4 regions of the Lysinibacillus sp. CD3-6 genome follow, and region 1 is predicted to be linked to each of the others. Evidence: predicted binding sites of a transcription regulator. Region 1 holds the regulator's gene; each other region holds the start of a gene.
The links. The regulator LexA, encoded in region 1, represses DNA repair genes until DNA is damaged. The targets are predictions, from matches to a motif close to CGAACATATGTTCG.

Region 1 (7,868 bases):
CGGATATAGCGTATATGCTTATTCCTGATAAAGTGCTTTTGTTTTTTTTACCTTTATTAGCTATAGGGCGAGTGTTATCGCCTGTAACACCATGGTGGGATAGTATCGTAGGTGCCGTTGTTGGCTTTGGCATATTATATTGTATTGCTGTTGTATCACGCGGTGGTATGGGTGGTGGCGATATTAAATTATTCTTTTTACTTGGACTTGTACTTGGTACAATAAATACATTATTGACATTATTTGTAGCAGCGGTAATTGGTATGATTGTCAGCATCTTCGTGCTTAAAGTACGACAACAAGGGCGGAAAACGCCGATTCCATTTGGACCATCCATTGCTTTAGCGGCAGTTATCGTGTATTTCTATGGGGATGTCATTATTGATTGGTATGTAGGATTATGGTAAGGGGGGATATGGATGAAACCGATTATTGGTATTACAGCATTTGCAGAGGATGATTTATCGTCAAGATTGAATGTAGCCTATAGCAAAAGTGTTATTGAAGCTGGTGGCATTCCGCTTATTATTCCACTTGGGGTAGAGGAGGATGTAGCACAAATTTTATCGCTAACAGATGGCTTATTATTATCTGGTGGGCATGATGTTCATCCATTTGAATTTGGCGCTGAGCCATTACCGAAGCTCGGACAAATACATCCAGAACGTGACAAGGTCGAGCTTGCTTTAATTCATGCAGCCTTTACGAGGAAAATGCCGATTTTAGGGATTTGCCGTGGCATGCAAATACTTAATGTTGCGCTAGGTGGAACTTTGTACCAAGATATTGATAGCGAATATCATAGTAGTAAGCTGTTAAAACATACGCAACAAGCAGCTCGCGGTGTAGCAACACATTATGTGCAGATAACACCTGATACGTTGTTACAATCAATTATCGAGGAAGAAAAAATTGCTGTGAATTCTTTTCATCATCAAGCTGTAAATGTATTAGCAGAAAAGCTAATCGTTGCAGCAAAATCGAGCGATGGTCTAATCGAAGCGTTCGTTCATGAAGAATACCCGTTTTGTTTAGCAGTACAGTGGCATCCTGAAGAACAAGCAATTGTAGGCGATTTAGCTGCACAGAAGCTTTTTGCCGCCTTCACTAGTGAGAGCTTAAAATATAAAAGAGAAGCGTGAGTGCTTCTCTTTTTTGTTTGCTAAGTATGAGAATGCCTTAATGTACACGGCGATATAAGCCGACAACTTGTCCTAAAATCGAAACTTGGTCTACAATTATTGGTTCCATTGTAGCGTTTTCTGGTTGTAAGCGGAAATGATTTCTTTCCTTAAAGAAGCGTTTAACGGTTGCCTCATCCTCTTCTGTCATTGCGACAACAATATCACCGTTATCAGCTGTTGCTTTTTGTTTAACGATGACTAAATCTCCATCGAAAATGCCAGCCTCGATCATCGATTCACCCATAATTTCTAACATAAATAGCTGATCTTCACTAGTACCGTAAATATCAGGTAAAGGGAAATATTCGTCGATATTTTCGATGGCTGTAATCGGTGATCCAGCTGTCACTTTACCAACAAGCGGTACGTGGATGACGCTTTGCTTTTGAATCGAATCTTCTGGCTCTAAAATTTCAATGGCACGTGGCTTAGTAGGGTCTCGTCGAATAAAGCCCTTTTGTTCTAAACGAGCTAAATGTCCATGAACCGTTGAACTTGATGCAAGTCCAACTGCCTCACCAATTTCACGTACAGATGGCGGATAACCTTTTGCACGTACTTCTTCTTTGATAAATGCTAGTATATCCTCTTGTCTTTTCGAAACTTTTTTCATGATTGCTCACCTCTTTTTTTATATCATTCTTCTTACTATCTTCTTACTAAATAGTATAGCAGAATGCGAACACTTATGCAAACATAGGTTCGAAAAGTGTTTGACAAAAACGTCTGTTCGCTTTATCATAAGAACATACATTCCGAACAAACATTCTAAAAAGGGGTTATGATGAATGAATTGGTTTAAAAAAAATACACATATTTCAATTTTATTAGGCGCATTTTTACTTTTTGCAGGTTATCTTGTGATAACTGATCCTGGAGACATTACTTACACTGAAATTAATATTGAACATGGCGATAGCTTATGGTCGTTAGCAGAGCAATACCGTGGTAAAATGGGTACGGATGACTGGATAAAACTTGTGAAAGCCGAGAACGAATTACATAGCGTGAAAATAGTTGCAGGAAAATCACTCGTTATCCCAGTAGTGGGTGACAATAAGATACCCACCAATTCAATTGAAATTGCGAGAAGTGAAAGATGATGAATAAACAAAAAACGGCAGTTATTTACTGCCGTGTGAGTACCGAAAAAGAGACACAAAGTTCTTCATTGGAGCGACAACAAGAGGAATTACTGCGGTATGCTAAAGAACAAAGCTACGATGTGAAAAATGTTTTTTTGGATAAGCATAGTGGGTATGATGTTGAGCGCGAAGGATTGCTTGAAATGCTCGATTTTATTAAAGAAAAAGAAATAGATGCATTATTTGTGCAGGATGAAACACGTTTAGGGCGTGGTAATGCACGAATGGCTGTCCTTCATTTATTGCAAAAAACTGAAACAGATGTTTTTTCCATGCGTGATGCAGGGCCAGTACAATTAAATGAGATGGATACGATGTTGCTCGAAATTTTAGCGATTGTTGAGGAATATCAACGTAAAATCCATAATGCGAAAATTCGTCGTGGCATGCGCCGTGCAGTAGAAAATGGCTATCGTCCTGAAAACAACCTTTCCAATCGCGGCAATCCGAATGGTCAGGAGCGTAAGGAAGTGCCGATAGAAGAAATTGTGAAGCTTCGCAATCGGGGCTTTACTTATGAGGAAATTGCTACGACACTTAGAGGTCTTGGCTTCGATGTAAGTAAAGCAACCGTACATAGGCGATATCAAGAATATCAAGAAAGGTTAGCGGGCAATTAATTTGCACTGCTAGTCTTTTTTTATGGGTAAAAACGCTCCTGAATAAGATAGATAGTATGAATTAATTTTCCATTTAAGCTAGCCATTCATCTTGTAAAATAGCGTAATAGTATTCATCCCACCAATCGTCACCATACGGAATACATTTTTTAAAGTATCCTTCACGGCGCATACCGATTTTCTCCATCACACGGTAGGAGGCAATATTTTCGGGCTGGCAAGTTGCAATAATTCTATGAAGCTTCATTTTGGTAAACCCGTAATCCAATAGGGCGTGCGCTGCTTCTGAAGCATAGCCTTGACGATAAAAGGCAGGATTCAACACCCAACCAATTTCATATGTATGTTCGCCAAAGTAGGGATGGAAAACTAGATGACCAATGACTTGTTGCTGATCATGTAAAACAATAGCAAAATGTTGTGCTTGCTCTCCGCTATTATCAGTTATAAACTTTTGTACCTGCTCTTCAGAGAGAACACCTTCAGGCATGTAGTGCATTACCGTTTTATCGGACATATAGCTATAAACCGCTGGTAAATCATGTGATTCAAATTTGCGGATATGTAATCGCTTAGTTGTAATGTTCACCTTATTTCCCTCCAGTAAATTGTATATTTTTTTCCTTGTATAATTAGTTATACACGACTAACATCTGGAAGTCATGTAAATTATGGCTAAGAAGTGTTTTTAAGGGTTGGTATAACTGCATTTTAAGGGAAACCATGCTATACTTTGCATACTGAAGTAATAAAGGTATTGAAAGGTGTGTAACAATGTTATCAAAAGAAAAAATTAACCGAATTAATGAATTAGCAGCAAAAGCGAAAGCAGGCAATTTAACTGAGGAAGAGGCGAAAGAACGCACTTCTCTTCGCAAAGAATATTTAGATACATTTAGAGCATCAATGCGTGATACGATTGAAAATGTTAAAATTGTTGATGAAGAAGGCAATGATGTTACACCTGAAAAGGTAAAACAAGCGAAAAAAAATAAATTCTTAAATTAATATGTCACATTTAATCGAGTGCTAGAAAAGTCAATTTTCTATTGTTATTGCTAGATAATATTCGTTGTTCGTTCTTACATTTTTAATTGCAAGTTACAGAACGATGATAAAGTATGACATAAATCTTAAATAGTATAACAAAAGCATTGTTTTCTAAGACAATGTTTACTAAACTGTAGTAGAACAATATATAGGACGAGAAAGGATGTCACAACATAATGACTCAACATGCGGATCAACTAGCGATTAATGCTATCCGAACATTGTCAATTGATGCAATTGAAAAAGCAAATTCAGGTCACCCAGGCTTACCGATGGGGGCAGCGCCAATGGCTTACACGCTTTGGACAAAACAACTTCGCCACAATCCAGCTAATCCAAAGTGGTATAACCGCGATCGTTTCGTACTTTCAGCAGGTCACGGCTCTATGCTTTTATATAGCCTACTTCACCTTGGAGGTTACGGCCTTCCAATGGAAGAAATTCAAAACTTCCGTCAATGGGATTCATTAACTCCAGGACATCCAGAATACGGTCATACTGTTGGAGTAGAGGCAACTACAGGTCCTCTTGGACAAGGTATTGCCATGTCGGTTGGTATGGCAATGGCAGAGCGTCATTTAGCAGCTACTTATAATAAACAAGGACATGATATTGTCGATCACTATACATTTGCACTTTGTGGCGATGGTGACTTAATGGAAGGTGTTGCAGCTGAAGCCATTTCATTAGCTGGTCACTTAAAACTTGAGAAATTGATCGTCTTATACGATTCAAACGATATTTCATTAGATGGTGATTTAGAAAAATCATTCTCTGAAAACGTACAAAAACGCTTTGAGTCATATGGCTGGAACTATTTAAAGGTTGCTGACGGTACAGATGTAGATGCTGTGAACAAAGCAATCGAGGAAGCGAAAAAATCTACTGGCAAACCAACACTGATTGAAGTGAAAACAGTAATCGGTTTCGGTTCACCGAACAAATCAGGTAAATCTGATTCTCACGGTGCGCCACTAGGTACTGATGAAGTTGTATTAACAAAAGCAGCATACGAATGGGCACATGAGCCATTCCAAATCCCTGCTGAAGTATACGATACGTTCAATGCAGCCGCTGAAGTGCAAGGGGCACAATCAGAAGCAGCATGGAATACGAAATTTGAAGCATACAAAGCGGAGTTCCCTGAATTAGCAGCTCAATTCGAAAATGCAATGAATGGTAAGCTACCAGAAGATTTTGCAGCAGAATTACCAGTATATGAAGCAGGTAAATCTGTAGCAACACGTTCATCTTCAGGTGATGCAATTAATGCGATTGCAAAGAAAACACCATCGTTCTTCGGTGGTTCAGCAGACCTTGCAGGCTCAAACAAAACAACGATGAAAGGCGCAGGCGATTTCTCAGCAGACGATTATGCTGGTCGCAATATTTGGTTCGGTGTGCGTGAATTTGCAATGGGCGCAGCAATGAACGGTATGGCACTTCACGGTGGTCTAAACGTCTTTGGCGGAACATTCTTCGTATTCTCAGATTACGTTCGTCCTGCTGTACGTCTTTCTGCATTAATGGGTCTTCCTGTGACATATGTATTCACACATGACTCAATTGCTGTAGGGGAAGATGGTCCGACGCATGAACCAATCGAACATTTAGCTTCATTACGTGCAATGCCAAATCTTTCTGTAGTACGCCCTGCAGATGCAAATGAATCTGCAGTTGCATGGGAGCTTGCTGTATCTTCTGAAAACACACCAACTGTCTTAGTATTATCTCGTCAAAACTTACCAGTGCTTGACGCGTCAATCGAAACAGTTCGCGAAGGTGTTACAAAAGGAGCTTACACTGTATCACCTGCTTCTAAAGAAGTGGCAGATGCCATTTTAATTGCTACAGGTTCAGAGGTTTCACTTGCAATTGAAGCACAAAAAGCATTAAAAGCTGACGGTATGGACGTAGCAGTTGTGTCAATGCCATCAATGGATCGCTTCGAAAAACAAGATGCAGCATATAAAGAATCCGTTCTTCCGAAAGCTGTCACTAAACGTCTTGCAATCGAAATGGGTGCATCATTCGGTTGGCATAAATACACTGGCTTCGAAGGAGACGTTCTTGCTATCGACAAGTTCGGCGCTTCTGCACCAGGCGAATTAGTAATGGAAAAATACGGTTTCACAGTAGAAAATGTTGTAGCGAAAGTAAAAGCGCTATAAGATTAGCTTTCATAAAAAAACTGCAATGCTCTAAGGGAGCACTGCGGCAAGACTGTAGACAAACTCGGAGATTTTCGAGATTGTCTACAGTCCTTTTTTTATTTAAAATATTGATAAAGTCGACTACCATTGTTGATTTCCGTTGCGGGAGGTGCTAATTTTTGCAGCAATGAATATAAAAAAAGCTTGCTACATGTACATAGCAAGCCGCTTAATTGAAAGAGTGTTCTTGATGACCTATATTCAATTTGTCAAAAAATATATTTAGTGTCTTTGAAAAAGTGAAAAAAGCAACAGTCTGAGGGTAGCAAAAGCTACGGAATTTTATTTAATTATTCTTTTATACTGAAGACCAGTATAAAGGCTTCCATACCAATTGCTCGCATAAGATACAGCATAAGTTGCAGTAAATACTGCATCAAGTCCTGTAGTACCAGTATGACTTACTGTTCCGTGATCATAGAATGAACCATCTACTACATAAGTATATCCTGTGTTATCCAAATCTACTTTAATTGTTCCGTCAAATTTTTTACTACCCGCTTTAAACTCTTGTAAAAAAGGTTGTTTTTGAGTTACCCAGCCAAAAGAACCGTGTCGACAAGTTTCAACGATAACAATTAGTTGTGGTCTGTAACTTTTGACAGAAAGTGTTGTTGCTGTTTCCATCCAACCACAAGCTGCTTGAGTTCTGAAACTATAAGGAGGGTGTTGCATTTTTAATTCTTCTATTGACTTCCCAGAAACTTCAGCCGTTCTCTCTAAAGCCTGTTCATATGTAAGTTCTATCATATATTCGTCGTTTTCACGAATAGATTCTAAATCGGATTCACTTAAAGATGTCCCATCAATAATTTTTCAATTGAACTCGAACTCTCTTGTGCATTTGCGATTTTTCCTGAAAACATCAGTTGATAACCAAAAATGGAAACTACTATTAAAAGCGATAACAATATTTTTTTCATATTCTCAATCCTTTCAATATGATAATATTATTTAAAGAAATTTTATCATAAGGCATAAAAAAATGTAAAAGGTGATAGTAAATGATTAAAAATCTTTTTTTTCTCTTACTTTTTTTATTCTTATTAGTTGGGTGTTCAAATAAAGAAGATGTAAATAGCGTCAAAAAACCTGAAATAATAAATATAGAAATTGGAATTGTAGGTGAAATTCCTACACTAATTAAAGACAAAAGTATAAAATTTAAAAAAATTACTTTACAGGATTTACATAAAAAAAATGAAGACTCTTTTGATGCTATTATGATTACAAAAGATTATTTACAAGAAGCTTCCGATGAACAATATTCACAATTTTATTTAGATTCCTCTATACCTATTGTATTTGTGCAGTCTGACAAAGCTATTTCAGCTTTTATTATTCCTAACCACACTTACCAAAATACATTTGAAAATCACGCTCAAGATTATTTTATTGGTTATTATAAAGGTACTACTTTTGGCGTTGCTTTGAATGGAAATACAAATGAAGATTTAATAAATGGTTATTGGAGTTTATTTGCTTTATTAGATAGATTAAAACAAACAAATAAGTAAAAAAGATGTAAAAAAACAGTGATAAAAGTGAAAGCACAAGTAAACAAAAAGTACACCACGTATATAGTGGTGTACTTTTTGTTTGACCTTAAAATGTATCGGAATAGCATCTATTGTTATTTCGATATAAAATGTTCTT
Region 2 (7,868 bases), 950 kb from region 1:
ACCTCCTGTTGGGAAGTCAGGACCTTTAATAACCGTCATAAGCTCATCTACAGTTGAATTTGGTTGCTCTAAACGCATTAAAACCGCATCTAACACCTCATTAAGCGCGTGAGGGGGAATATCCGTTGCATACCCAGCAGAAATCCCTGTTGAGCCATTTACAAGCAAATTTGGGAAGCGAGACGGTAATACAGTTGGCTCCATATCCTGATCATCAAAGTTCGGTACAAACTCTACCGTTTTTTTCCCAATATCACGTAACATCTCAGCAGCAATTGCTGACAATCTTGCTTCTGTATAACGCATCGCAGCAGGTGGGTCACCATCAACAGAGCCGTTGTTACCATGCATTTCAATTAACATATGGCGAGCCTTCCAATCCTGACTCATGCGCACCATTGCTTCATATACTGAACTATCACCATGTGGATGGTAGTTACCGATAACATTCCCGACCGTTTTTGCTGACTTACGGAAAGGTTTATCATTGGTATTCCCTTCCGTATACATTGCAAATAAAATACGGCGCTGTACAGGTTTAAGACCGTCACGTGCATCTGGCAACGCTCGGTCTTGAATTATATATTTACTATAGCGACCAAAACGGTCACCCATTACTTCTTCTAAAGGTAAATCTTGAAACTTTTCCGTACTACTCATGCTTGGTCCTCCTCTTGTTGGATGAATTCATTATCTAAAATATTTGAATCATCCTCCATACCGAAGTTTACATTTGCTTCGATCCATTTACGGCGTGGTTCTACCTTATCGCCCATTAACGTCGTTACACGACGCTCTGCACGTGCTCCATCTTCAATTGTTACACGGATTAACGTACGTGTGTCAGGGTTCATCGTTGTATCCCACAGCTGGTCAGCATTCATCTCACCAAGACCTTTATAGCGTTGCAGCATATAGCCTTTTCCGACCTTTTTAATGGCACTTTGTAAATCGTTTTCGGTCCAAGCATACTCAATAACTTCTTTTTTACCAGTACCTCTGGATACTTTATAAAGCGGTGGTAATGCGATAAATACTTTACCTGCCTCAATTAATGGGCGCATATAACGGTAGAAGAACGTTAATAGTAGCACTTGAATATGTGCACCATCTGTATCCGCATCGGTCATAATGACAACTTTATCGTAAGCCGAATCTTCGACTGAGAAATCGGCTCCTACACCCGCACCAATAGCATGTATAATCGTTGAAATCTCCTCGTTTTTCATAATATCTTGGAGCTTCGCTTTTTCTGTATTGATGACTTTACCTCGTAACGGTAAAATCGCTTGGAATGTACGATCTCGCCCTTGTTTTGCTGAACCACCCGCAGAGTCACCTTCGACCAGATATAGTTCATTTTTTGCAGCATTACGAGATTGCGCAGGTGTTAGCTTTCCTGAAAGAATCGTACTACCTTTTTTGTTTTTCTTGCCGTTACGAGCATCCTCTCGCGCTTTACGCGCCGCTTCACGAACTTGTTGTGCACGAATCGCTTTTCGAACAAGGGAAGCTGATAGCTCAGCGTTCTCTTCTAATACATATAAAATCTGCTCAGAAACAACGCTATCGACCGCAGAACGAGCCTCACTCGTACCAAGCTTACCTTTCGTTTGACCTTCAAATTGTAATAAATGCTCAGGAATTCGAACAGAAATAATTGCCGCTAAACCTTCACGTATATCTGTCCCTTCCAAGTTTTTATCTTTATCTTTCAAAAGACCAATCTTACGTGCATATTCGTTGAACACTCGCGTTAAGGCAGATTTTGCTCCTGTTTCATGTGTGCCACCATCACGTGTACGGACGTTGTTAACAAACGATAAAATCGTCTCTGAATAGCCATCGTTAAATTGGAAGGCAAATTCAACCTCGATATCATCTTGTTCACCTTCTACATATTTTACAGGGTGAAGAACATCTTTTTCCTCATTCAAATACGCAACGAAAGCTTCAATGCCGTTTTCATAAAAGAAAACATCACCTTTGCCTTCCTCGCGTTGATCGATTAACTCAATTTTTAATCCTTTTAATAAAAATGCAGATTCACGTAAACGTTCTGCAAGCGTATCATAATTGAATTTCGTAACTGAAAAAATCGTGTCATCTGGTAGGAAATGCACAAGTGTTCCTGTTTGTTTTGTCTGACCAATTTCTTCAAGCGTTGTTACAGGGTGTCCGCCATTTTCAAAACGTTGTTTATACTTTTTACCATCACGATGAATTGTTACTTCTAAAAACGTCGATAAAGCATTAACAACTGAAGAACCGACACCGTGTAAGCCACCACTTGTTTTATAGCCGCCTTGTCCAAATTTACCTCCTGCATGTAATACAGTGAAAATAATTTCAGGGGTAGGCTTACCCATTTTATGCATACCTGTTGGCATACCTCGTCCAAAATCTCGAACGCTTAAGCTCTGATCTTTATGAATCGTGACAATGATATGAGAACCAAAGCCAGCTAGTGCTTCATCCACCGCATTATCTACGATTTCATATACAAGGTGATGAAGTCCTCTGCCGTCTGTGGAACCGATATACATGCCGGGTCGCTTTCGAACCGCTTCTAATCCTTCTAATACTTGAATGGCGTCATCATTATAGACGCTTGGTGACTGTTTATTCGCCAAAAGATTCCCCTCCAAAAAACAAACGCATGTTCTGATTACGTTCTCATCCTAATAATAATAGCATTTCCTGTCAATAGCTAGTGACAGTTATATATATTTTTTTGTTTACGCTATGGCGTCTTGCCTTCTATGAATTTTGTTAAACGATCAGTGTAAGTCCGTTTTCGGATATAAATAACTACCACTACCTAAAGTTTACGGCACTAACCACTCTACAAAATCCACAACAGCGTCATAGGTGCTATCTTCATTCAGTCAGCAATAAACGCCAACTTAATGTCTTACACTCAGCTTTCCAAAAAAAGGATTGCTAGGCGTTATCTGTTGAATGATGATTTTTTATAGCTTCACATAGAAATTAAAGATAGACTTCTATTCTACCAAAGGAATGTGTGATTGACAAAATTGCCATTTTACCTATATTTTAAGAAAGAGCTTAGGTATTGTAACGATAATAGTGTCGAACAACCTAACATAAGCTATTATAAGCTTGTGACTTTTGAAATCATGGTAATTAGTTTCCTTTTGTATTGAATTCAAGGCTCATGATGAAATCTCCTTCATATCATTGTAGATTAAAAAGAAAAAGTGTAAAATACTTGTTACAAACTATTAGTACCAAGTGTTATTATTTGGATGAAAGGAGTCCATCTATGTTAAACGGACTTATTATTTTATGTGCCTATCTCATCGGCTCTATACCTTCAGGGTTATGGATTGGCAAAATATTTTACAAAACAGATATTCGCGAGCATGGTAGTGGCAATTTGGGAGCTACCAATACTTTCCGTATATTAGGAAAAAAAGCAGGTTTAGTTGTAACAATCATGGATATTTTAAAGGGAACTGCTGCTGTGTTATTAGTGACACTACCAATCTTCTCTGATGTCACAATCCATGGATTGATTTTAGGTCTTGTTGCAGTTATTGGTCATATGTTCCCTATTTTTGCAAGTTTCCGTGGCGGAAAAGCTGTTGCCACATCAGCTGGCGTCCTACTAGGCTATTCTTGGCCACTATTCATTTTACTATTCATTGCATTTATCGTAACGTTAAAGCTTACGAAAATTGTTAGCCTAACATCGATGATTGCAGCACTTGTAGCTTTAATTTATTCGATTATTTATTATTTTGTGACAGGCGATTTTGCATTGGTGATATTAGTAGCATTTTTATTTATCTTTATTGTTTATCGTCACCGAGCTAATATTACGCGCATTAAAAATGGTACTGAACCAAAAGTAAAATGGCTTTAACTTGAAAGGAGTTCGCACATGAATATCGCACTGACAGATGAAGCTCTTCAATGGTTTAAAAATGAAATGGAAGTCGTAACAGGCGATACCATTCGCTTTTATGCAAGATATGGTGGTTCAAGCCCATTTCATGAAGGATTTTCTCTTGGAATGACTCGCGAAGAACCTCTTGAAATAGGTGTTCAAACAGTAATTGATGGTGTAATCTACTATATCGATGAGAAAGATTTATGGTTTTTTAACGATTATAACTTACACATTGACGTTGACAAACAGCTTTACGAATTAAAATATGACTATTTAAAATAGAACAGTGATTCCTTTCATTTAACTGAAAGGAATTACTGTTTTTCATTTTGTGTAGTAAACAATCTTTAGTTTGTACGAATTGGTTTAGCTCTTCGTAAAATTGACCATCCTCTAACTAGTCAATCTATGAGGAGGAATCATAATGCCCGTTTCAGAAAACAACAATACCTCCCAACAGCAAAACCCCACAACGAATTTACTGCACACTTCTCTTTCAGAAAACATTTATACGATTAAAGAAGCGCTCGGAAATAGTAACGATGTAATTATTCGCGAAGTGATACTTGAAAAATTAGATAATCAATCAATTGCGCTCATTCACATTGATGGTCTATCTGATAAAACGGTGATTACAGATTTTATATTAGAAAATTTAATGCTTGAAATCGACACTGATCCTGAAAACAAAATAGACAACAACATCGACTATATAAAAAAACAATGCTTGGCAGTTGGTGATGTCAAGGTTGTTTTGGATTTTACCGCATTTTATTCCTCCATACTAAATGGCGAAACAGTCATTATGTTAGAGGGACAGTCGGTTGCAATTACGACAGACACTAAAAGTGCAAAAGATAGGGCCATCACAGAGCCACAAACAGAATCCGTGATTAGAGGTCCACGAGAATCATTTACTGAAACATTGCGTACGAATACGGCTCTTATCCGTCGTAAAATTAAAAGCCCTGACCTTTGGATAAAATCCCGAATTATTGGTGATGTAACACAAACAGACGTAGCCATTATGTATATAAACGGGATAGCCAACGATAAGGTTGTCCAAGAGGTGTTAGACCGTTTAGATAATATTGTCATTGATGGCGTATTAGAAACTGGTTATTTGGAGGATTTTATTCAGGACTCTAAATTCTCGTTGTTCCCGATGGTTTACAATACGGAGCGCCCAGATGTGATTGCAGCAGAGTTGTTAGAGGGTAAAGTTGCCATACTTGTGGATGGCACGCCCCTTGTACTTACCGTCCCTGTAGTATTTACGTCCTTTTTACAAGCAGCAGAAGATTATTATCAAAATTGGATTATAAGCTCGCTCATCCGACTTTTACGTTTTTTCGGTATTACTCTTGCATTAGTTATGCCTTCCCTTTATGTAGCCATTACAACCTTTCATCAAGAAATGCTACCTACAGGCATGCTTATAAGCATTGCTTCACAAAGAGAAGGCGTTCCCTTCCCCGCTGTAGTTGAAGCATTAATTATGGAAATTGCTTTTGAAATATTGCGTGAAGCAGGTCTACGAATGCCAAGGACAATTGGTCCAGCCGTCTCCATTGTAGGGACCTTAGTAATTGGTCAAGCGGCTGTAGAAGCAGGTATCGTTTCCGCTGTGATGGTCATTATCGTTGCATTAACGGCTATTTGTAGCTTTCTGTTTCCTTCTTATGGCTTATCAAACACGATTCGTGTCTTACGCTTCCCATTAATGATTTTAGCTGCGATGTTTGGTTTATTTGGCGTTATGTTTGGGGTTATGATGATTATTCTACACTTATGTAGTTTACGCTCTTTTGGTATTCCTTATATGAGTCCATTTGGGCCAATGATTATCAAAGATCAAAAAGATGCGATGGTCCTGTTCCCACGTAGAAATTTACTTACGAGACCAAGGCTCCTCAGTCAAAAAAATGATGTTAGAGAACAACAATATCAAGAGGTTAAAAAAAGAACATAAACATAAACATTAATGTGTAAACGAGGAATACACCATGTCAAAAATAAAGATGATTTTGTTATTGCTAATCCTCACTTTATTATTAAGTGGCTGCTGGAGTAAACGGGAGTTAAATGAGTTAGCAATTGTCGTTGCTCTTGGCATAGATAAAATAGACGATGAATATGAAATTTCTATTCAAGTCGTTGATCCGAGTGAAATATCTTCTAAACAACCATCTAGTGGAAGATCACCTGTAGTAACCTATCATGCTAAAGGAAAAAGTGTATTTGAAGCAATTAGAAGAATGACGACCTTAACACCAAGGAAACCATATTTTTCTCATCTACAAATTGTCGTTATTGGACAAAAATTAGCTGAAGAAGGTTTAAATGAGCCTTTAGATTTTATTGCTAGAGATCATGAATTTCGAAACGATTTTGATGTCGTTATGTCTTATCAAACAACAGCCAAAGAAGTACTCAACGTTTTAACCCCGATTGAAAAGATGCCAGCCAATAAACTATTAAATTCAATTAAGGTTTCTGAAAAATCTTGGGGGTCAACATTAACAGTTAATACAGACGAATTACTTAATACGCTTAGTAGTAAAGAAAAAAGTGCTGTTTTATCCGCTGTTGAAATAGAGGGAGATCCAAAATTAGGAATAGATCAAACGAATGTAGAAAGAATTAAAACACCTGTCATTTTAAAATATTCTGGCATAGCTGTTTTTAAAGAAGATAAATTGTTAGGACTCCTATCAGAAGAAGAAAGCATTTACTTCAATTTCCTTAACAATAAAATTGAAAGTACGGTAGTTGTACTTGCATGCCCTGACAAGGGAGACTTAACGACAGAGATTACACAATCGAAAGCAAAAATTAAAGGGATTTTCGAAAAGGGTACTCCTAAAATTTCCATCAAAATAAATGTCACGCAAAATATAGGTGAAGTGAATTGTGCCATTAATTTAACCCAAAATAAAACCATTGAATATATAGATAAGTTGACAGAAGATCAAATAAAAGAACAAACAGAAAAAACACTAAATATTATTCAAAAAAGTTATAAGCTTGATATTTTAGGCTTTGGCGAAGCACTCCGTCGCGAAAATCCGAAAAAGTGGAAAGAAATGCAAAAAGAATGGTCTACCATTTATCCAGAGATTACAGTCGACATTGATGTAACTGTCAATACTCAAGGATTAGGAACAATCCAAAATTCATTATTGTACAAATCAAAGGAGTAATCGTCGATGTTTTCAACATTTATTATCTTGCTTGCGTCAGTGGCTATTGCCTATATTGTTATTCCTCCTTTGAATAAAAAAGGCGAAAAAAAAACGATACTCGTTTTTTCAATTATCTTAAGTATAGGAGCAATAATAAACATCGCCATTGGCATAAAAAAGAATATTCCGAGCCCATTAGATTTTATAACCTATATTTTCACACCACTTAGGGAGTTTTTGCTTTCGCTTATATAATAATAAATGAAAAGAAAGGGTAGTGTACGATGGAAAAACAAATAATTAGCTCGCAACAATTTACAGTCATTACCCTTCTTTATTCAATTGGTACAGCCATATTAATTGTGCCAGCAAGCATTACAAAGGCGCTTCATCAGGATGCGTGGATTGGTGCGACAATTGGTGTACTGTTAAGCTTATTATTAGTAAAGCTCTATATAACTTTAGCAAATCAAACTCCTAGCAATTCGTTCGTCGAGGCAAATGGCAAAATATTAGGCAAGTTTCTCGGTCCTTTGGCATCACTAGGTTTTTTATCTTTAACCTTTCTGTCAGCTGGTGAATTGTTATATTTCATTGGTAATTTTATGCAAACAGAAGTGATGCCTGAAACGCCTACTATATCCTTTATTGTTTTATTCACCATTATTATCGTTTTTGCTTCGTATTTAGGCATCGAGACTTTTGCCCGCTCAGCAGAAATACTATTTGCAATTTTTTCAGTAATATTTATTGTCTTTATTATTTGT
Region 3 (7,868 bases), 490 kb from region 1:
AGAATCGCCTCAAAATCCATTTGAGACAACTCTTTTTAATAAGACAAGTCTTTAATCGATAGTCCTAATTTTTTTAATAAGCCTATTGCTTGATCTTTTTCCTCGACTGATAAAGCACTCATCAATTCATGTAGATGTTGTTCATGCTTTGGAAATAATTCGCCCATAAACGCTTCACCATCCGCTGTAATTTCTGCATAGGTAACGCGACGGTCTGATGGACAGGAAACTCGTAAAAGATAGCCTCTTTTTTCAAGCTTATCAATTACATACGTAATAGACCCACTGGCAAGTAAAATTTTATTACCGATTTGCTGTAATGGTTGTCTCCCTTTATGGTAAAGGAGTTCTAAAACCGCAAATTCAGTAGGATTCAGACCATTCTCTTGAAAAAAATGATTTGTCATCTCATTAATTGCTTTATGGGCACGGGATAATACAATATATAATTTTAAAGTTTGCTTTAAATCTTCTTCTGACGTCATAACCTAGTCCTCTCAATTCGCTCTTTATACATGTCATTATAGCGACTTTTGAAAAGCATTGTCAAAAGCAATCAATAATAGCGCACTATTGAAATAATTTTCACTGTATTTAGGTTACTAAATACGCAGAATCCTTCGCAGAAACATCTAACGAGTCCAATTGATTGAATGTGTAAACTGGAAACTGCATATGGAAGCATGTCCCCTTCTGTACTTCACTTTGTACGCCTATTATACCTTCATGCTCTTCGATGACCTTTTTCACGAATGCAAGGCCTAGTCCTGTCCCTGATGATTTCGTCGTGTAAAAAGGTTGGAATAGGTTTTGGATTGTTTTACTATCCATACCACTGCCTTCATCTTTAATCATTAATTCTACAATCGTACAGTCAATAACATTCATTTCTACCGTAATTGTACCGCCATTATGCATCGCTTCCATCGCATTTTTTATAAGGTTCATAAATACTTGCTTTAGACGATTTTCATTGCCTCCAATATACACTTCTGTAGCAGTAGGAATATATTGAATCATAATTTTCTTCATCAAAGCATCTGGTAACATAAATTCGATTACTTGTTTTACAATTTGATCTAATTCGATTAATTCGATCTTCATGCTTGTCGGCTTCGACAAAACTAACAATTCTGACAAAATTTGCTCCATCCGTTGTAGCTCACTATCGATGACAGATAAATACATGCGCGATTCCTCATCTGCATTCAGCTTTAAAAGTTCCGTAAAGCCCTTTAAAGACGTTAAGGGATTACGAATCTCGTGTGCAATACTTGCAGCCATTTGTCCAACTACATTTAATGCTTCTTGATGCTCCACTTTATGCTGCAACTGCTTTTTCTCAGTTTCATCATTAATAACCGTAACGATAATATTATTATATTCATCGAAAACACTTGAGATTTCGTAATAGCAAGTTCTGCTTACTTGGGTTTCATCTACGACATGAATATTGGCATGTTTTTCACCCATCAATTTGGATAAATATGTTGTAATTTGTCCATTCTTCATTGTAAATGAGTCAAATATATGTTGATGCGCTTTATGAAGAAGCTGCGATTTTTCTATTTTTAAATACATTTCTGCATATTTGTTTAAACCAAGAATAATCCCACTCGCATCACTCACAATAACAGCATAGGGTAAATGATCATATGCACTGAAGGATTGTGAACGTTCCTGTTCCTTGCTAACATATAATTCAATCGCTCTGTCATTATTGATAGTTGATAGCTGTGCGACTATTTCTTCTGTGTTTGGATCATAGAAACATTTAAAGGACATCATTTCTAGATCGTTGTTATTTTTACGAATATTAAATATTTCTTCTGATCTTAACTCACTTTGTAGCTCCTTAACGAACTTAGCCCACTTAATATTGGATGGCTCGTCCATTGTTATATAACCTTTAAATGATGAATTAAGATCAAAAAGTTTAATAGCTGCCTCATTACAATTCAAAATTTTCCCTGATTTATTTAGAATAAGTGTTGGTGACGAAGTACTTTTCATAAGATTTCCAAAACATTGATTTATATCATTTTGCTTCAACTTTCTCACCGAACCTTTCAAAAGAGTAAAAAACCTCTCATTCGAATTTTGAGCCTTTACTATACTTTATGACTGTACGATTCTATTATTACAAAATTTAGTGAATTTAAGTATTTAAAATTATTTCACGAACCGTTCACAAAATAAATAGGTCTAAAGGATTATATTGTTTGTCAGCTACTTGACTGTTACAATTAGAAAGTGAAAGGAAGATTAATGCATGAATACTATTTTAACTACTTTAAACGCAAAATATATCCACACAAATTTAGCATTGCGTTATTTAAAAAGTGCTGCTTTACCTGAATACAATCCTGTCATTGCAGAATACACAATTAAAGACCCTGCATTTAATATTGTATCAGATTTATTTCAAAAAAACCCCGATATCGTAGGTTTCAGTTGCTATATTTGGAATATTGAAGAAACAATACACGTTATTAAAATGTTAAAAACGGTTTGTCCAAATGTTAAAATTTTGCTAGGCGGACCTGAAGTATCTTACGATGTCCATCATTGGTTACGTCGTATCGAAGAAGTTGATTTTATTGTCATGGGCGAAGGAGAAACTTCATTTAAGCAGTTACTACACCATTTGCATGGAGAAATACCTTTAGAAGATGTTCCAGGCATTTGTTACTTAGAGGACGGTAAAGTTCGAATTCACGCGCAAGCACCTAAAATTGACTTACGTGAATTGCCGAGCCCATTCCGCTTTGAAGAAGATCTACCACATCTAAGCAAGCGAATTCAATACATTGAGACAAGCAGAGGCTGTCCTTTTAGCTGTCAATTTTGCTTATCTTCTATTGAAGTGGGCGTACGCTATTTCAATAGAGAAAGTATAAAAGAAGATATTCGTTATTTAATGAATAATGGTGCTCGAACTATTAAATTTGTCGATCGTACATTTAATATTAGCCGTAGCTATGCAATGGAAATGTTCCAATTTTTAATAGATGAACATCAGCCAGGTGTAGTCTTCCAGTTTGAAATAACAGCAGATATAATGCGTCCCGAAGTCATTCAATTTCTAAATGATAATGCACCAAAAGGGCTTTTCCGCTTTGAAATTGGTGTACAATCTACAAATGATTTAACAAACACACTAGTACAACGACGTCAAAACTTCGAAAAATTAACGCGTACAGTAACAATGGTCAAAAATGGCGGCAAGATCGATCAACATTTAGATTTAATTGCTGGCCTACCAGAAGAGGATTATAGTAGCTTCAGACAAACATTTAATGATGTTTTTGCTATGCGCCCTGAGGAATTACAGTTAGGCTTTTTAAAGCTATTGCGTGGTACAGGTCTACGTTTGGAGGCTGAAAAGTTTGGCTATACGTATGTGGACTTAGCTCCATATGAAATTTTTTCGAATAATGTCTTAAACTTTGATGATATTGTCCGTATTAAACATGCGGAAGATGTACTCGAAAAATATTGGAATGCTCACCGAATGGATCATACAATCGAATATTTAGTAACAGAAGTATTTGATACACCATTTGATTTCTTCCAAAACTTCGGAACTTATTGGGAAACAAAGGGATGGTCACGTATTGGTCACCAGCTTGAAGATTTGTTCCGCCGTTTACTAGAGTTTTTAGAAACAGTGGAAAGTGCTAATTTACAAGTTATCCAAAGCTTAATGCAGCTTGATTATTTAAAGGCACAGCAATTCCAACCACGGAAATTATGGTGGAAAGATCGCCCAACCGAAGTGCAGCAAAAAGCACTTTACTCTGCTCTACGTGAAAATCCTACCATTGCAGGCGAAGAATTTGCTAACTTGAATTTAACTGAAAAGGAATTATTCAAGCATACCCTTATCATTCCGCATAATTTAGATTATCAAAAATTTGCAAATGGCAAAATTGTACAAAAAAACGGCTATCTTTTAACCTACTTCCGACACGGCCAAGAACCGTATTTTGCAACAATCCCTTCTGTTTAATAAAAAAGCGCTATTCACTTGAAATATTTCAAGGAGTAGCGTTTTTTTTAATTTGAAACTAAAATAATTCCATTTTTTAATTCATTCCATATCCTTCGCATTACGAATCAATTATAAATTCTGCCTACTAAAACTAACTTTTAGCGCTAGTAACGGACTCACAATGACAATAAAAACCATTAGAACAAATTACTTAAAATCTAGTTATTCACAACAAGTACTTTTTACCTATTATGCACTATTTTTATTCAGGAAATATTTTGTTAAATTTTCTAAATTTTTAGATATATTTTCGACAAATTTACTTTTTCGCTATTAAATGCTTAGTCTGAACGACTTTCAAAGGCAAATTTAATCTTGTAAATTGCATAAAAAAACAATTAAACATCCTAAAAAAGCCTAGCGAATAAACCGAAATATAGTTTCGCATCTCTTTGTTTTCCATTGAGCAAAACCACATACTTCATAAATCCACTACTTTACAATTGCTTACATCTGTTTACATATTAAATATTAAATACAATATAATAGTAGAAAGTCATTAAGCCTCGTCCTTTTCGATATTACAGTAAAGTACTTAATCTACTTGCTTTAGAGTATAGCAATGTACATAGAACCCATTGTAGCATGTAGTTATTTCTATTAGTAAAATTTTACAATGTACGTTTTACAACAGAAATTAATAATCCTAATGCTTCGCTATCTGTCATACTGCTTACTCGATCACTATGATCTCTTTTCATAATTCCTCGTTTGTGTGTTTCTTTTAGTAAGTCCTTTAATTCTTGTTTAGCTGTGCTTGTAAGTGACATAGTTAAGTTCTCCTTTTGTTTCTTTTTCATAACTGGGTTCACCGTTATCTGTCTTTTTCTACATTCTATTTCAGATGCCCCTCAGTTCTAATACAAGGTGGTGGTATTCAACCACTCTTAATAAGTTGTACCCGCACCCTAAAACAACTAAACTTTTTCTTCAGTATTTTTTCAGTGTATTTTTTCAGTGTCAGGCACGCAAACAATTTTGAAAATTTAAGGAAAGCCCATATGACCCGCAGCACAAATCTACGACAATTAAATGCAAAAAAACTGTAGCTAAACGCTCGAAAAATTTCGAGTTTAGCTACAGTCTCGGGGGCACAACCATTTATGCCCATTAAATCATTCTCGACCCATACTTCTGAATAATTACCCGATAATCACTCGTTTATTAGTGTGGTATCTTTATGTGTTTTTAGGTTTATTTGTACAGTATAATCCGTCTATAATTTCACTTTTGATTTTTTGTTGTCTTTACTTAGCTTATCTATAGGGGGCAAGTTAGGGGGCAAGATGAGGGCTTGTCATTATGTCAACACACTTGTAATGACAATAGTCGACAATTTATAATATTTTTCCCTATATAATAGTAGAAACTCATGGAACTAATTCATGCGCACTTTACTGACAACCCCTACCATTATTGATATAATTTATTGGTACTAATATACAAAAAGGAGACTATACATAATGAAGAAACCCTTCTATAAAAAATGGTGGTTTATTTTAATTCTAGTAGTAATCGTAATTGGTGCTATTGGGAATGCAATTGAAGGTGATGAAAAGGAATCTTCACAAAAAGAGGAAGCTCCAAAAGCAGAAACTAAAAAAGAAACTTCTGCTGAAGCTGGCAAAAAAGAAGAGAAAGATAATGAGGTTACTATCGATATGGCGGCCGCAAATGATACAAACGTGCCACTTGAAAAACGTATTGCCAAAATAGCTACTGACTTATTTGGCACAAAGACGACTGATGGTAGTGATCGTAATATCACTGTTGAAAGTATGGGCGACATGTATTATTTAAAAATGATGATTGACGATGCTGTTACAAAGAAAAACACATTAGACTACGCACAACGTAATACAGTGAAATTACTTGAAGTATTAAAAGATGTTGAAGATATGGGCAATATTAATATTAACTGGCAAGCAAACTTTAAAGATGCTTCAGGCAACAGCAGCATTGGATCTGCTATGACTGCATTATTCAAAAAGAGCGATATAGATAAGATTGATTTTGCTAATTTTAAGGCATCAAACATAAAAGACGCTGCGTCAAGTTATGGTACGCATAACGATTTCAAATAATATAGAAGAAAGTCACTCATTATTTTTCACATGAGTGACTTTTTAAATGTTCTATTAATAATTTTTCTACTTGTGATTTTAGAGCTTGCTTAGCATACCTCAGTATTACATCTTCTCCAGGAGTTTTCAAAACAACGTCACTAAAGTATTCGTCTACATGGATCCACTTCACTACCTCAATTTTTTGTTTAGCTAACATTCGTTTTTTATTAAAATAATCACTTCTTAAATCTTTCAATAGGTCATCAACTATTTTGACATATACCACTGACATTTTTAGATTTCCTAGTTTATCGTAATCATTCTGCAACGATTTTACAGCCATATCCAGAAGGATAAATTCATGTACATTTCTTCGCTCATCAGGCTTAATCATCAACGTCTACCAGTGACGCATTTTGTATCATATCAAAGGTAATATGCTTGATTGATAAATCAGTATCTAAAAGTAACTCCTTATTATAAATATTTGTCCCCGTAATCATTCCAATTTCATCATATAATTTTTGGCTTTTCCAAAGTGTGAGCTTAATTTGCTTTTTCATTTTGAAAGCTCGCTGTATTGTTTGCTCAATCTCATCAAGTTCCCATTCAGTCAACTCGCGCTTTTTATCGTAAAATTGCTCTTTTTTCCATTCCTTTAACTTAACTAAATGTTCGGGTAGCATCAATGATGTCCATTTCATATTTCCGCGGTCGTTTATCATTACAATCACTCTCCACAATTAATCAACGTCAGATACTTTTAAAATATCTAGAAAATGTATCTTATGGATGCCCATATTTCTGTCTTTTATGTGGATTAATTTAGTGTTTGCATCCATTTTTACGACTGTACCCTCTAACAGCTCATCATGTTTGTAAATTGTGTATGTATAAACTTTATATTCTTGCATCGATTCTGTTAAGGTATATGCGATTTCTTCAAGATCGAATTCATCACGATCTAAATGTTTAGGTTCTTTCTTTTTTGCTGGTGTTTTTGTTTTAACAGCCATATTAACTCCCCTTATTAGAACATTTGTTTGTTTTATTATAGAACATTAGTTCTCTTTTTGGCAATAAAAAAAATACCAGGCTCCCATTAAAAATATGAGTACCTGGTATCTCTGTTTATAGAGTGCGCTTTACAACTGAAATCAATAATCCTAAAGCTTCGCCATCTGTCATTGAACAAACTTTTTCACTATGGTCCACCTTTAAGATTCCTTTTTGATATGTCTCTTTTAACAATCCTTTCAAATCCTCTTTAGCAGTTGATGTTAGTGTGTTAGTCACTTTTGGTTCCTCCTTTTGTTGGATAATAGTTGTTGGTTTCATAGCCTCTTCGATTCGTTTTAAGAAGCTATTCCATCTGTTTTCATTTAAAATTCGATGCGGACAGTATTTTCCATTCCAGTCTTGATGCTTTTTAACTCGTTCAATGCCCCATCCATATTGTTTTAGTAACGAGGCTATATACTGCACTGCATTTTCCTCAGCAGCACTGTAACGAGGTCCGCCACTTTTGCTGTAACAAATTTCGATACCAATGGATTTGCGATTACCGTTACCTTGACCATCTCCACAATGCCAGCCGTTGCGATTATATGGGATTGCTTGAATAACCTCTTTGTCATCAACTGCAATATGGTAAGATACCTGATTATCATTAGTTATCATGTATTTAATCTCATTAGCTGCAGAAGCATCATTTGCCGTATTGTGAACTGTAATATACTGAGGTGTCA
Region 4 (7,868 bases), 2.1 Mb from region 1:
GTGTAAGAACTAATGCTCTCTCTTTTAACATAGATTTTCCCTCCTAAGTGCATTCATATTTTCCCTCTGTGCAGAGTAGTAAATTTTTGGCTCATATCGATGATAGAAGCCATTAGGATTAACATGCATTGCTAATGCTACTTGTAATTCACGCTCGTCAAAGCAAATTGTTTTCGACTTATTCTCATCCCCATTGCGCCATATGATGACTGCGTAAGGTTTTACTCCAAAACCTAAAAATATTGGATTCAAGCTGCTACCTCCTATATCCCATTAATAACTTACAGTTAATACTCAGTTCCTAAATGTTTCATATCCATATCTTTGTCGTTTCGTCATCCATTTCCCCTCCGTTTAGATGTGCGTCTCTCTATCTTTTTTCAAATATCTTGCCCAATCGATAGTTCGCTTTCTTGTCTTTTTCAATAGTAACTATGAAATCTTGAGACATTTCAAACAGTCGACTAGTTAACGCTTCATCGATATAAAGCATGTCATCAAGAGACAATTCGCTAGATATTAATAAAGGTTTGTTGCTCAAATAGCGAGAGTTGACCACTTCGAAGATGATTTCCGTTTGCCACGACTTGACATTAACTTTCCCACCAATTGGCTTAAATAAATCGTCAATAAACAGTACATCCACTTCTTTCATCCGATCCATAATTTCGTTTTTACGTTCAAAGTTGTTAGCTGCGATATTGTTTAAACCATCTTTGTATGGAAAGTACAGAACAGGTACTTGCTTTGTATGCATCAGGTAATTAGATATGGCGGTTAATAAATGTGTCTTGCCACAACCAGGTTGTCCGATCAGCATGATGCTGTTCTGTCTGAAACCTCTAATTTCTTCAAAGGCCGCGTAATACTGTTTTGCCTTACTTTTCATTTCAACAACTTTGGGATGAACATTATCCGTCGAGAAGTTTTTAAGGCTCATTTTCTGAAACGCTTTTGTAATTGCGCTAGATTTAATAAGTTTGTTAATCTTGAGTATCCTGCTGCATTCACAGACGACATAATAATCTTGCTCAACTTCCACACCTCGAATATAGTAACCATTCTTTTTACGGATTAAGTAACTGCCAGTATCTTTACACTTTGGACAGTTGTAGTTGGGTTCTTCAATCGCTACAGTAGTTTCCGAATACAGTTGGCTTCGTGCTTGTAGCTCCTCCATTACTGCTGCCATTCTGTCGCCCGATTTTTGCATCTATTTTCACCTGCCAATCTGCATATGTTTTTACACCAAGTTCTTTACGCCAGTTATCTAAAATGGAAAGAATGTACATAAAGCTTTGTGCACTATGAGTGCCAGCGTATATTGCTTCTTGAATTAGTAATGGATCATAAAGCTTTAGTGCTTCATGAATATTGTTGCAATCCGTTAATGTTGCGATACGAACATTGCTTTCGAATAGTTGTTTAATAAAATTATAATTTGGATTAAAGTGGAAACCAGACGACTGACTGCAATTGTCTCTTTTATTATTCAATGTATTATTAAAAACTGTATTATTCTCCTGACTGTTTACGTCTATAAGGGTATCAACACTTTCGACCATACCCCCTAGTCGTTTCCAACCATACCCTCTAGTCGTTTTGATAATACGTCGGTCAATTACTTTTGTGCCAGGTTTATAGATTAGGTCAACTGTGACATAGCCCTTATCTTTTAGACTTGAAATTAACTTTGATATTCGCCCTTTGCTAAGACTAAAGAATGTTGCTAAATATTCGTTCGATGCCCAACACCCTTGTTCACCGTCTAAGCTCTCGATTTCTACAAGAAGGAGTTTTTCTGACCAGCCCAAGTCGTTGGCTAGCCAAATCTCTTTCGGTATCCAAACACCCTTAAATCCTCGGTTGTGTGTTTCGCGCATGCCCCTTTCCTCCTCCAAAAATAACAATCAATACTTGTTGTTTTCTAATGTCCTTGTTCATCCCACAAACGACAGCTAAGATATTTTTAGAGGAACCCAAGACCGAATGTAATTAAGCACATTTTGCAAATCTTGCCTACGAATATCTTTATAACTAGCTACCGCAAAACGATTCTTAATTTCACGATGCAATTCTCGAAATAATTTCGATTGGATTGTTGTATTAACTTCAATCTCATAAACTTTTATGGCAACTTCTTTTTGTACAGCGCGTTGTTCACCAGAAGTTAATGTTATTTGTTCATCCACTTTTTCGTTAATCATTGAAAGTTCCTTTCTTATTTCATACTGTTCTTGTTTAATTGCTTGAGTATTTTCTACTAAATCAGCTGTTGTACGAAGGACGGTCACAAGTGCTTGATTTTTAGATAACGGAACTACATCTTCATTAACCGTGTAGTATTCGTCTACTAAAATTTCGTAGACGTCCCAAGCTTCCTCTGTATTAAGAAATTTTGCATGAAGCCAAGCTCCTTTTTCAGTCCATAGGTATAACACTCTAGCTATACTGGAAATGTGTAATTGTTGCTGCGCTTTTCGGAAATACAATAATTCCTCACCCTCTAATTTGATATAGTGTTTATATTCCTTAAATCGATCTTTATTTTGTGAAAAGTTCTTAGAAATATGGTCACTGTTTGTTCCATAACGTTCGGCAATTTGTACTGTCGTTAGTACGCGAAGATTTTTATATAAGATAATTTGTAATAATTTCATGTCCATATAGCCTCCCTAATAAAAATGTATGTTGTATCATATCGCTACATAAATACATTTTATACAGTTATTTTGTAACGAATCGTGACTTTCGTCATCGAAAAAAAGAACCCAATCAAAATCTAGTACTACCGCAATAGATTTAGCAACATGTACAGAAGGCCTGCGTTTACCTTGTTCAATCATGGTATAATATGCTCGTTTAATTCCAGATGCTTTAGCGACCTCATCATGAGTCAGTTTATTTTCTAAACGTCTTGTCTTTAACCAAGTTCGATTTTCCAATTATTGACCACCTTTCATATAGATTATTTATAATATAGTATCATTTCGTTACTTAGTCAACAATAATTGTATCATTTCGTTACATTTTTATTTTTCATTGGATTAGTAACAAATTGTTACATATAATTATATTTAGAAACGCGAGGTGAACTTATGCTAGGTGTACGCTTGAAATATCTACGAAAATCAAATAACAAAACACAACAAGATATAGCAGACATTCTAGGCATTACTAGACCAGCTTATACTGCTTATGAACAAGGTAAGAGAAATCCTGATTATGAAATTTTAGAAAAAATTGCGGACTACTACAATGTGTCTATAGATTATCTTTTAGGAAGAACAGATAATAAAGGAGCTTTACATACCCAAGCTGGCATCTCTGATAATGAATACAACAATCTAAGTTCATATCAAAAAGAGGTAATTGATTTCTTTTTAACTAGAGAAGATTTATTTTTTAAAAACCAGCCAGAAAATTTATTGGATGCGCTAGAACAGTTTGAAGTTTTCTATGAAGTTTTGAAACGTCAACAAGAAAACAAAAAGTAAAAAAACACAATAATTTGTAACATTTCCAAACATTATAAAAATTCGCCTTTTCTTTGGTGAATTTTTTTGTTACCATAAACAGAACATACGTTTGACAAAAGAGGGATATTATGAATTTTATTTATACTCATCTGGAAGATTATATTCGTGAATTATATACAAGTATTGATGTAACAACACCTAAACAACTAAATCCAGGATTAATCGCCTCACGCCTTGGTTTTACACTATACTTTTTACCTTACGATTCTACCAATACAGGAAATGTAATTTTTATTGATTCTAGATTGTCTGAACAAAGGCAGTGGCAGGATTTCGGACATGAATTGTGTCATGCCATGGTACACTCTGGTAATCAAGCAAAATCTATTCCACTTTTTAGAGAGTATCAAGAATGGAAAGCAAATAGTTTTGCTCTCCAAGCCTGTGTACCCACTTTTATGCTAAATAAGCTTAAACTACCTGTAAATGAGGAAAAAGCAATTATTACAATTCAAGCGTTCTTTAATGTAGATTACGATTTTGCGAAGAAAAGATTATATCACTATCTTAATAATCATTATTTTGATGATCATAAACTTACCGAAGGGAGTCATTATTGTGAGGTACGTTAAGAAGATTAATTGAAAAAATTTTAAACTAATTGTAGAAGATGCTGGAGTAGAGCTTGAGAATGAGATGAATATATTTTTCTTTTTTTAAAAATTAGGAAACCTTATTGCCCCGATTTAATAAGTCCATGGTGGGATTGCTTTATGGAAAGGAATCTTGATTTATCTCGGATACGTTTCCATGATTTACGATCTACTTCAGCAACTTTATTCATTCAGGCTAGTGAACATCCTAATATGAAGATAGTAAAACTACTCTCAGCACCTATTTCGGGTTGAAGAACCTCTGAGGATAAACGTTGAAATAAATCATACAACAATCTGTGGGCTTGTGCTTAAAATTACACACAAGTCCTTTTGTTATGCTTTCTAAATCACTCCAGTAGTTTCAAAAAAGGACTTTGTAGGTCCAATCAGGTAATCTGTGTCAATGAATTTAGTGATGAAAGGCTCAAGGAGTGTCAAGAAAGGATTTATTAAACATAGAAAAAGAAAGATGACTTTTATAGTCACCTTTGCAGTTGAAACTAGCAATTTAGTTATTGAATATTTGTTCGTAACGGTGGAAGAATGCCACTGTGTGCGCTCTTGCTAAAAAATCATCTGGTTTAAACTCTTCATTTGTTTTAGTAGTTGTTAAACCATTATCACGAAGAAATTTAATAGCTTCTGACTGAGATACAGTCTTACCATAATGCATTGAAGCTAAGATACGAGCAAAGTTACCCCGTGTGATATCCTTACCTGCAATGGCTTGTTTAGAAGCAGTGTTTGCACCTAGAACTGGTAGAGCGTATTTTGTAGCCAGTTGGTAATTTACGTCTCCGTACCATGAAGTTTTAGCTACCGTTGAAGCTAGTTCTGTTGGTTTGAAGTAACGTAATAGGATCGATAACATTTGGTTTTCCGTTAAGTTCGTGTACGGTTTTAGTAAGCTTTCGTACTTACCTGTTGATGGGTTTTTCACGTTCGGGTACCCACTGATGATACCGATGTTGACTGCCCACTTAAAATCCTCAGCCCAGTATTGGTTGGCATTGTAATCAGCAAACTTTGATACATCAACGTTTCCCGTTGTTGGCGGTGTTACTGGAGGTGTTGGCGTTAAGTCGTTTAAATAACTTGATGCTACATACCCCTGTGTCCCGTCACTTCTTTTCACAGGATACCAAACAAAATGGTTTTTCTTCGTTGATACTTTGTCATATTCAAAAGGACCCGTAATGGTAACAATTTCACCTTCACGTAAAGTACCCAAAGAAGGACTATCCGTAGTAGATCTTGTCCTAAATGTTACATTCGTTATTGCACTAACTTTTTGATTTGTTTTAAAATAATACTTAGATTTTGTTAATGGTAAATCAAAATCATAGTTCATCGTTGAAAATTTCATATTCTCTTTGCTGTTAGAGTCATATTGAAAATGTTCACGTGAAAAAGGCAGCTCTGTTAAGTCTATTAATTCCATTTTATTAATAATTCCAAGAATTCTTTCTTGATAGGCATTGGTATTTCTTTCACCAGTTGCTTGCACAATTGGACTATTTACTGGCTTAGTACCGTTATATGCCATGATAGCGAAGTACCAATGTTCCAGTACATCTCTTTCCCCACCGTTGATGCGAGGTAAATCCTTTCGCTTAAACATAGCATCTAGCGTCTCTACACCAGCTTGAATATTATAGACAATATCGTTTTTTAGTCTATCTTGATTGTAGCCTGCTTGATTTGTAATTTGCATAATGCCAATTCCATTATCAGCTGTCACAATCACTTCACCATTCTTATCAAAATGACGCCAATTTCCACTTTCACCTTCCGCTATCGCCTTCACAATTTCAGGAGGAACATCATAACTCAGTGCAGTTTCGGTTAACAAACAGTTCATTGTGGAGTAATCAGGGTTTACTTTCGATGCCGCATCATACTTACATGTATTTGCAAGATTATTAGCTAATACATTTTTATCTATGTTTATTGATAGAGAGAAGGCACCAATGGCAATAACACTAATCAATGGTTTCAATATCTTCTTCATGTGAGGATTATTACACTTCCTTTCCTATTTTTTAAAGTTAAAAGATTCAAATATATGGTATCATAATCCCAATATTTGAGAAAGGTTAATAGTCAATGTTTCTTTTACTTAACATAATTGATGGGATGCCTTCTTCAATAAGAAAATTATTTTTAGAGATAAAAAAAGTCTAATACCCCGCACTTTTACCGAGGAATTAGACTGATAAACTTAATAATCGCCCTGTGGAATAACTTAAATGATTTCAATAGCACTTTCACAACTCTGAGAAGTACTTTAATACTTTTGGTTACTTTTTAGGCTTTTCTTTCAAAATGGAACGTAATTCACTAATATCATCTTCCGATAAGGAATCTTCCTGTATGAACTGAACTAGCATCGACTTTAGCGTTCCACCATAAATTCGCTTAATAAAAGACTGTGCTTCGGCGCGTTGACATTCATCTTGCGAATAAAGTGGAAAAAAAGTATAGACTCTATGATCTTTATTGACACCTATTACATTTTTATGAACGAGACGATCCAAAAGAGTGCGTACGGTTTTCGGCTTCCAATCCGTTTGCTCCTGCAAGGATAATATTACGTCGTTGGCCGTTTGTGGAGCCTTTTGCCATAGTACATTCATTACTTCCCATTCTGATTCTGAAATATTGGGGATTTCCCTTGTCAACCTTATCTCCTCCTAAATGCTTCAACTCATTCACATATTTCCTTTATAGATTCCTTTATCTCTCAAAATGGATAACGTGATTTCCGCAGCCTTACTTCCATAACTTTTATCTTCATTTTGTATATTTGTTGCAAAGAAATAAGTATTGTCCTTGTTCTCTACATATCCAATGAACCAACCGTTTATATTCTTACCATTCACATTTCCAGTACCCGTTTTGCCCGAAAGACGCGAACCATCGTATCTCTCTAATGATAAGGAATCTTTAACGATTTCGATATTTTTGTCCTCGAATCCAAACTGATTTGTATAAAGCGCTGAAATTAATTGAACCTGTTCAACTGGAGAAATTTTCAATGAGGATTCCAGCCAATAGTTTGCGCCTCCTGATAGATCATTATTCCCATAGTTCATCTGTTCTAGATAGCTTTTGATGGTCTCTTGAGGGATTCCTTGGTCTAATTTCTGAAAATACCAGGTTACTGAATTTCTTATAGCGGTTGATAAGTTTTGATCTGTATTCCATGATTCATAAGAATATTTTGTTCCATTCCATTTCATAGTGGAATGTTCATTTGTTATTACATGTGACTCTAATCCAATTAAGGCACTATAAATTTTATAAGTAGAATTTGGGGAAATTCTCAGTGTACTTTTATCTTTATTATAAATACGATATTGACTAGCTTTCATATCATATAATACAAAGCTTCCATCGAATCCATCAAAATAATCGCTTAAATCCTCATAAAGCGTGCGTTCATTATTCCAAACATAACGGTCATTAGTAGTGGCCATTGCGGAAACAAATGGAACCTGACTTACTACAAATACAGCAATAAGAGTAAAGATTGAAATACTCTTTAGTTTCATCCACTTCGACTCGACTTTATAGGAAGCAATTTTTTCAATTCTTTTTTTTATTTGTTCCTTGGGACCGTTAAACTGATTGACCCAGGTAACCTCTTTAGAATGTGACGCTAAATCTGCAAAATTAATAATGGCATTACCATAATCTGCATAACAATGCTCATCTAAAGATGTTAAAACAG

Region 2: a site for LexA is predicted at 2,653-2,666, ahead of parE (DNA topoisomerase IV subunit B). Genes of this name have one in related genera too.
Region 3: a site for LexA is predicted at 7,153-7,166, ahead of FH508_RS04195 (YolD-like family protein). Genes of this name have one in related genera too.
Region 4: a site for LexA is predicted at 3,578-3,591, ahead of FH508_RS17360 (ImmA/IrrE family metallo-endopeptidase). Genes of this name have one in related genera too.

What each region holds. Positions count from the first base shown of each region.
Region 1 covers NZ_CP085880.1:1,393,655-1,401,522, forward strand. Annotated here, with positions in the region: gene FH508_RS06520 (prepilin peptidase) at 1-407, shown strand, start outside; gene FH508_RS06525 (gamma-glutamyl-gamma-aminobutyrate hydrolase family protein) at 420-1,142, shown strand; gene lexA (transcriptional repressor LexA) at 1,180-1,797, opposite strand; gene FH508_RS06535 (cell division suppressor protein YneA) at 1,973-2,287, shown strand; gene FH508_RS06540 (YneB family resolvase-like protein) at 2,284-2,949, shown strand; gene FH508_RS06545 (GNAT family N-acetyltransferase) at 3,023-3,538, opposite strand; gene FH508_RS06550 (DUF896 domain-containing protein) at 3,724-3,957, shown strand; gene tkt (transketolase) at 4,176-6,170, shown strand; gene FH508_RS06560 (hypothetical protein) at 6,495-6,962, opposite strand; gene FH508_RS06565 (hypothetical protein) at 7,217-7,729, shown strand; gene FH508_RS06570 (LysR family transcriptional regulator) at 7,846-7,868, opposite strand, start outside.
Region 2 covers NZ_CP085880.1:2,340,146-2,348,013, reverse strand. Annotated here, with positions in the region: gene parC (DNA topoisomerase IV subunit A) at 1-660, opposite strand, end outside; gene parE (DNA topoisomerase IV subunit B) at 657-2,633, opposite strand; gene plsY (glycerol-3-phosphate 1-O-acyltransferase PlsY) at 3,287-3,889, shown strand; gene FH508_RS11370 (HesB/YadR/YfhF family protein) at 3,908-4,198, shown strand; gene FH508_RS11365 (spore germination protein) at 4,341-5,888, shown strand; gene FH508_RS11360 (Ger(x)C family spore germination protein) at 5,923-7,119, shown strand; gene FH508_RS11355 (hypothetical protein) at 7,126-7,356, shown strand; gene FH508_RS11350 (GerAB/ArcD/ProY family transporter) at 7,386-7,868, shown strand, end outside.
Region 3 covers NZ_CP085880.1:901,613-909,480, reverse strand. Annotated here, with positions in the region: gene FH508_RS04230 (MarR family winged helix-turn-helix transcriptional regulator) at 36-485, opposite strand; gene FH508_RS04225 (PAS domain-containing sensor histidine kinase) at 595-2,013, opposite strand; gene FH508_RS04220 (B12-binding domain-containing radical SAM protein) at 2,273-4,012, shown strand; gene FH508_RS04215 (hypothetical protein) at 4,666-4,824, opposite strand; gene FH508_RS04210 (hypothetical protein) at 5,518-6,138, shown strand; gene FH508_RS04205 (YhjD family protein) at 6,158-6,514, opposite strand; gene FH508_RS04200 (YolD-like family protein) at 6,507-6,845, opposite strand; gene FH508_RS04195 (YolD-like family protein) at 6,864-7,136, opposite strand; gene FH508_RS04190 (peptidoglycan recognition protein family protein) at 7,252-7,868, opposite strand, start outside.
Region 4 covers NZ_CP085880.1:3,479,772-3,487,639, forward strand. Annotated here, with positions in the region: gene FH508_RS17325 (LuxR C-terminal-related transcriptional regulator) at 1-31, opposite strand, end outside; gene FH508_RS17330 (hypothetical protein) at 25-252, opposite strand; gene FH508_RS17335 (DnaA ATPase domain-containing protein) at 371-1,213, opposite strand; gene FH508_RS17340 (helix-turn-helix domain-containing protein) at 1,125-1,883, opposite strand; gene FH508_RS17345 (ORF6N domain-containing protein) at 1,959-2,660, opposite strand; gene FH508_RS17350 (helix-turn-helix transcriptional regulator) at 2,697-2,945, opposite strand; gene FH508_RS23980 (helix-turn-helix domain-containing protein) at 3,099-3,497, shown strand; gene FH508_RS17360 (ImmA/IrrE family metallo-endopeptidase) at 3,608-4,111, shown strand; gene FH508_RS17365 (SH3 domain-containing protein) at 4,644-6,134, opposite strand; gene blaI (penicillinase repressor BlaI) at 6,436-6,816, opposite strand; gene FH508_RS17375 (BlaR1 family beta-lactam sensor/signal transducer) at 6,847-7,868, opposite strand, start outside.